Regions from separate parts of the Rhizobium sp. ZW T2_16 genome, predicted to be linked through region 2. Evidence: riboswitches for the same ligand, from Rfam matches in the RefSeq annotation. Region 2 holds a riboswitch; the other holds the start of a gene.
What was found. A riboswitch is a leader RNA that binds a small molecule or an ion and turns the genes downstream of it on or off. The one in region 2 is predicted to bind cobalamin.

Region 1: linked by a shared signal. The riboswitch ahead of ACI3K0_RS06245 (aromatic ring-hydroxylating dioxygenase subunit alpha) and the one ahead of bluB (5,6-dimethylbenzimidazole synthase) in region 2 are both predicted to bind cobalamin.

Annotation. Positions count from the first base shown of each region.
Region 1 is NZ_JBJDRG010000002.1:152,794-156,203, reverse strand. Features, by position in the region: gene ACI3K0_RS06250 (NmrA/HSCARG family protein) at 1-795, shown strand, start outside; gene ACI3K0_RS06245 (aromatic ring-hydroxylating dioxygenase subunit alpha) at 846-2,090, opposite strand; cobalamin riboswitch at 2,181-2,413, opposite strand; gene ACI3K0_RS06240 (DUF6656 family protein) at 2,613-3,173, shown strand; gene ACI3K0_RS06235 (L-threonylcarbamoyladenylate synthase) at 3,205-3,410, shown strand, end outside.
Region 2 is NZ_JBJDRG010000001.1:60,155-63,564, reverse strand. Features, by position in the region: gene ACI3K0_RS00275 (NAD+ synthase) at 1-905, shown strand, start outside; gene ACI3K0_RS00270 (hypothetical protein) at 925-1,755, shown strand; cobalamin riboswitch at 1,784-1,967, shown strand; gene bluB (5,6-dimethylbenzimidazole synthase) at 2,050-2,736, shown strand; gene ACI3K0_RS00260 (hypothetical protein) at 2,737-3,410, opposite strand, start outside.

The sequences.
Region 1 (3,410 bases), on a different contig from region 2:
GTGCGAGACATTGCGGCCCCCAAATCCGTCGCCCTTCGTCAGGCGGGTGCCGAACTGGTTGAAGGATCATTTGCCGATCTCGATACATTTCGCGCCGGGATGGACAGTGCCCATGGCGTGTTCAGCGTCTTACCGGCCAACCTGTCAGAGACCGAAGAGGTACGGATAGGGTGCGGGATCGCCGATCTTGCGGCCGAAAGCGGCGTCGCACATCTCGTCTATTCCTCGGGCGCCAGTTCCGGCGACACACCGACCGGGATCGCCCGTTTCGACGCCAAGCCGCGGATCGAGGCGCATATCCGTTGGCTGCCGGTCACCGCAACCATAATCAGACCGATGATATTCATGGATATGCTGATCAACCCGGCATTCGGCCTTTCAGAAGGCCGGTACACATTCTTCCTCAGGCCGGACCAGTCGATGCAACTGATTGCCGTGGAAGACATCGGGAAATTCGTCGCCGCGATCTTTGCCGATGGCATACGGTTCAGCGGACGGACGATTAAGATCGCGAGCGATACGGTTACAGGGCGCCAGCTGGGGGAAATCTTCAGCGAAGCCGCCGGTCGTCCGGTCATCTATTCCCGCTTTGCCGATGAAGTCCTTGCCGCCAATAGCGATCTTGGTCAGCTTGCGGCGATCCTGGATAACGGCCCGCTGGCGGATCACGTGGACCTTGCTGCGATGCGCGAGATCAATCCCGAGATCATTTCCTTTCGGGCCTGGCTTGCGACCCAAAGACACCAAGCCTTCGACGCCTTAATCGGGAGTGATCGTACGTCCCACTCAGCGTAAAAACAGGCTCCTCCGCAAACTGACGGCACATTGCGGAGGAGCGCTCAGTATCACGCCACCGCGTAAAGCGTGCTGTCCTTGCCCTGCAGGCGATCGATCATGAAGTTCGAATACCACTCAACGAACTGCATCACACCACCTTCATGCGCCTCGGAATAAGGGCCGGGTTCATAGGCGGGAGAGCGGATGCCGAAGGCGTTTTCCTCGACGATCTGCCTGTCCTGGTCGTTGGTCATGTTCCAGACATGGGTCAGCTGCTCGACATCGTAATCGACGCCTTCCACCGCATCCTTGTGGACCAGCCATGTGGTGGTGACCGCCGTCTCTTCCGGCCCGATGGGGATGACTCGGAAAGAGATCGCGTGGTCGACCAGCATATGGTTCCAGGTGGTCGGGTAATGGAACAGAAGCATCGTGCCGATATGGGAAATCGTCACGTCGTCGGAGAGCGACCGTTGAACTGCGGGACGGCCGTTCATCGTGTAGCTTTCGGCATCCTCGATCAGCGGCATGCGCGCCACGCGGAACTGGCCGTCCGGCGACATGTTGAACGTGCTCGGCAGGCCGGCCGCTTCACAGCGGCTCCAGTGTTCGGAAATGAACGGATCGTCGCCGGCGCCCTGCACACCGGTCGCAGTCGGCGCTTCCGGGTAGGTGCGGCAGAGTTCCGGATGGTTACCGGCGCAGTGATAACACTCGCGATTGTTTTCCCAGACGAGCTTCCAGTTGCCCTTTTCGATGATCGTGTTCTGGGCAGCAACCTTCGTTTCGGGCAGGCGATGCGGCGCCATGTAAGGCTCGACCGTTGCGCGAACCGGAGCAAAATCCGGGGCTTCCTTTGCGAGGCAGATAAAGATGTAGCCAGCAACCACCTGGCAGTGGACGGGTTTCAATCCAAACTGCTTCTTGTCGAAATTCTCGCCCATATGACGGGCCGACATCAGCGAGCCGTCATGCTGGTAGGTCCACTGGTGATAGGGACAGACGAGGCGGGTCGCAGAACCCGTTTCCTTGGTGCAGACGCGGTGGCCGCGATGGCGGCAGGTATTGTGATAGGCGCGGATATCGCCCTCGCGCGTGCGGATGACGAGAACCGGATAGTCGCCAACCTGCAGGGTAAAATACATGCCCGCCTTGTTGATCTGGCAATCGTGGCCGGCAAACAGCCAGTCGCGATACCAGATCATCTCGAGATCGAGCTTGTAATAATCGGGATCGATATAAAAGGGCTGTTCCAGGCTGAAACCTTCGCGGCGGTTCTTCAGCTGCCGCAGAACCTGATTGTGAATGTCCATATGCTTCCTCGCAATACAAGCAAGCTTCAGGGCATGGACAAGCCGGCAACAATCAATGCAGCCAATTCCCGTCCCGTGCGCCCTCCGCGACCGGTGTCATCAAGCTCAGGCTGGTTTCCGGGCTGAGGAGTTGTCCCAAAAGGACTGCATGGCACCTTCCCGGTCGGCCGTTCGGCTCTGTCCCAGTGGCCGGGGTCGCCCCCTACCATGCCTTCAACTCCACCACCGTTGCGGGGGCAGCGCCGGATAGATCTCTGCGACCCGCCGGCTTCCCAATTCTCCGCCTCCCCTAGCGAGGCGGCACCTTGAGCTTTGTCATATTTAAGCGGGACGCCGGCCTGTCGCATAGACGACATTGCGACATCGGCCACTGCATTGGCGACGATCGCGCAATAGCATCCGATTGCGGGAGAAACCGACTGTTAAGGTCTTGCTAATAGTGTTCTTGAAAATTCATTGGGAAGAGCCGCCACCATGCCAGGACAGCTCCGTTATTACGAAGTCAACAGGCCCAGGCCCTTGATGATGCCGCCAAGCAGCGGCAATGCCCATACGGAATTCCTGCGAACCGGCAGAATTCCACGCTCCCGCCCTGTCTGGGTTCCCGACGAACGTCGCTATCTCACCCATGACGAAGTGGCTGAAAAGACAGGCAAGAAGCTCGAAACGGCCGGCGAAACCACGCATAAGCGGCTGAACAGCTTTCACCGGTCTATCCACCTGCCGAAGATCATCTTTCACCGCACGTTGGAGGGTAGCCCGCATCTGGGCTATTGCCATGTGACCGCAGCACGTACCTTCTTTTCGCAGGATGCGATGGTCAGCTGGTCATTCTACATCGCCAACTTCTCTTCCGAGATCGGCGGCGACGAGGTGTTTTTCGCCCGAATCAATCCACGGAATTCCCGCATGTATTTCGCCGTCGCGGTGGAAGGCGAAGCAGGCGAACAGGCGCGGATCGACCGGACATGGCGCAAGAACGGGCTTCTGTTCCAGACCAACAGCCCGCGCGAGGCGATGCGCAACGTTCTGATGCTCGGCGCGCCCAGTGCCGCAGTGCGCGAAATCATCAAAAGGCTTTAAAGCACGGGCACTCCGCTGTATTGACAGCGGCATGACAGCCGAAATCATAAACATCACCCATGAGCCCCAGCGCGCCATCAGCGAGGCAAGCCGCGTGCTCAATGACGGTTTTCCCGTCGCCATTCCGACCGAAACGGTCTACGGCCTTGCCGCGGATGCGACGCGCGCCGATGCGATCTCGCACATCTACGAGACCAAGGGGCGTCCGCAGTTCAATCCGCTCATCTGCCATGTCTG
Region 2 (3,410 bases):
GCTGCCAGCCCGGCCCGATGGTCCGTATTCCCGAAAAGGAAGAGGCTGACTACCACGCCTGCCTGCTCGGATTCCGCGACTACGTGAACAAGAATGGCTTCAAGTCGGTCGTGCTGGGCCTCTCCGGTGGCATCGATTCGGCTGTCTGCGCCGCGATCGCCGTTGACGCGCTGGGCGAGGAGAGGGTGCGCACCATCATGCTGCCCTATCGCTACACGTCCGAAGACTCGTTCAAGGACGCCGCGGACTGCGCGAAGGCGCTCGGCTGCCGCTACGATATCGTGCCGATTTCCGATCCGGTCGAAGGGTTCCTGGCATCGTTGTCCGACATGTTCGAAGGCACCGACCAGGGCATTACCGAAGAGAACCTGCAGAGCCGTACGCGCGGCACTATCCTGATGGCGATCTCCAACAAGTTCGGCTCGATGGTTGTGACGACCGGCAACAAGTCGGAAATGTCGGTCGGCTACGCGACGCTTTATGGCGACATGAACGGCGGCTTCAACCCGATCAAGGACCTCTACAAGATGCAGGTCTATGCGCTGGCCGAATGGCGCAATGAAAATGTGCCGGCAGGCGCTCTCGGCCCGTCCGGCGAGGTGATCCCGAAAAACATCATTTCCAAGGCGCCTTCCGCCGAGCTTCGGCCGGATCAGAAGGACCAGGATTCGCTGCCGCCCTATCCGGTTCTGGACGATATCCTCGAATGCCTCGTCGAAATGGAAATGGGCACCGAAGACATCGTCGCCCGCGGCCATGACGTCGCAACCGTTCATCGTATCGAGCATCTGCTCTATCTCGCTGAGTATAAGCGGCGTCAGTCGGCTCCGGGCGTGAAGATCACCAAGAAGAATTTTGGCCGCGATCGCCGTTACCCGATCACCAACCGTTTCCGGGATCGTTGAGAGGGAGGCGCCCTTGGCACTGCGAAGCTCCATCGAGATCTACAATGTCCGAACCCGCCAGAGCCGGGTTGTCTGGCAGACGGAAGAGTTGTTCGAAGCGCCCAACTGGTCGCCGGATGGCGACTATCTGATGCTTAATGCAGATGGCCTGATCTACCGTTTGTCTCCGAATGGTGATTTCGGTCCTATCCGGGTCGATACGGACTTCGCGACACTCTGCAACAACGACCATGGCATCTCGCCGGACGGCGCGCTGATTGCGATCTCCGACAAGGTCGAGTTCGGTAGGTCGGCGATCTATGTCCTGCCGGCCAGAGGCGGTACGCCGAAACTCGTCACAGAAAACCTGCCATCCTACTGGCATGGCTGGTCGCCGGACGGAAAGACGTTCGCTTATTGCGGTATCCGTGATCAGGTCTTCGATATCTATACGATCGGTATCGACGGGAAAAACGAGACACGGCTGACCTTCGGCGAGGGCCGCAATGACGGGCCGGATTATTCGCCGGACGGTCGTTGGATCTATTTTAACTCAAGCCGCTCAGGGCTGATGCAGATCTGGCGTGTTCCGGCGACCGGCGGCGCTGCCGAACGCATCACCGACAGTAGCTATGGAGACTGGTTTCCGCATCCGTCACCCAAGGGTGATAAGGTCGTTTTCGTATCCTATGACGCCGAAATCTTCGATCATCCGCGTGATCAGAATGTTCGCGTTCGGCTTATGGATGCCGATGGCGGCTATGTCGAAACGTTGTTCGAGCTTTTTGGCGGGCAGGGCACGATGAACTCGCCCAACTGGTCACCGGATGGTGACGAATTTGCCTATGTGCGTTATTTCCCTGCGGCGTGAACGGCCTTGCTTCGGCCGGGTTCAGTCAGCATAAGAGCCTCCGTCAGGTGCCCATCGTTGATGGGAGAATCGGGAAGCCGGTGAAATTCCGGCACGTGCCCAACGCTGTGAGGCTGACGCTTATCGTATTCATGCCACTGGATTTCTCCGGGAAGGCGGCGATGAGCGGATGAAGCCCAGTCAGAATACCGGCCTGGCGAGATGGACCGATCCGCGCGGACGGCGGGCAGGTTGAGTGGATTGCGCCACGCCGTGACGGCGGAAGCAATCCGCAGGCGTTGTTGGGGAAAGACGATGCGACCTGATGATTTGAACAATGGCCTCGTGGCCGCCGAAGCTTTTACCGATGACGAGCGTGCCGCCGTTTACCGCGCCATCGAAACGCGCCGCGACGTGCGCGACCAGTTTCTCTCCGATACGATCCCGGATGATGTGCTGCGCAGACTACTGGATGCCGCCCATGCCGCCCCGTCGGTTGGTTTCATGCAGCCGTGGAACTTTATCCTTATCCGTGACGAGGCGGTTCGCCAGTCCGCCTGGGAGGCGTTTTCGCGCGCCAATGAAGAAGCCGAGGCGATGTTTCCTGAGGAGAAGCGCAGCACCTACAGGAGCCTTAAGCTCGAAGGCATCAGAAAGGCGCCGCTGTCGATCTGCGTCACCAGCGATCCGGATCGTGCCGGTCCGGTGGTTCTGGGGCGCACACACAACAGCCGCATGGACAGCTATTCGACCGTCTGTGCCATCCAGAACCTCTGGCTCGCAGCCCGCGCGGAAGGGATCGGCGTCGGCTGGGTCAGTATCTTTCATGATGAAGATGTTCGAGCGCTCCTCGGCATTCCAAACCGCGTCGAGATCGTAGCCTGGTTGTGCCTCGGTTATGTCGATCAGTTGTATGGAGAACCCGAACTGGCGATAAAGGGCTGGCGCCAGCGTCTGCCTCTGGAAGAGCTCGTCTTTCAGGACGGTTGGGGCCAGAAATAATCAAGGCTGCAGCTGCTGGGGGCCGCTGGATTTCGGATTGGCGAGGTCGATGTCTTCTTCGGGGAAGAACTGCGGCCCGACGGAGCGAATCTTTTTGCCGGGATCATAGGGACGATCCGGCGGGAACTGGACGGGTGCTTCTCTCGCTGGCGCAGGTGAGGCGCTGCCGAGATGGGTGATGCTGGAATTCGGATCGTCCACCTTTGGCCCAGTCTGCGTCTCCTCTCCCGGCCTTGGCAGTGCCAGCCCCCGGATCCGCAGGCGTTCTTTATCGTCAAGTTCCGTCTGGGTATCGAGGTCAGTGGGCGTGCAATTGTTGGAGCGGATCGCCGACAAGATCGCGACGCGCTCTTCCGATGGCTGCAGTAGCGAGCGGGTATTGTTGCGTTGTTCGGTGATTGCCGCGCGCTCATCTTCCAGCCGTTGCAGCGTGTCCTGCATGTAACCGCATTCATCATCGCCTTCGGATGGCGCGCCCAGCGTCACGATGCTGCCGCTGCCGCAACCTTGCCTGCGCATGTCGATCCTGAGTTGCCGGATATCCGCGTTGAGCGCGCTCAGATCCTGAGCGTAGCGACGCACATTGCTGCTCGTGCCGATGATCTGCGGGGTGCTGTTGAGGCGGCGATAGAGATTGGCGCAGACCTCGACATCGCGCGAAAAGGCCGCCTGAG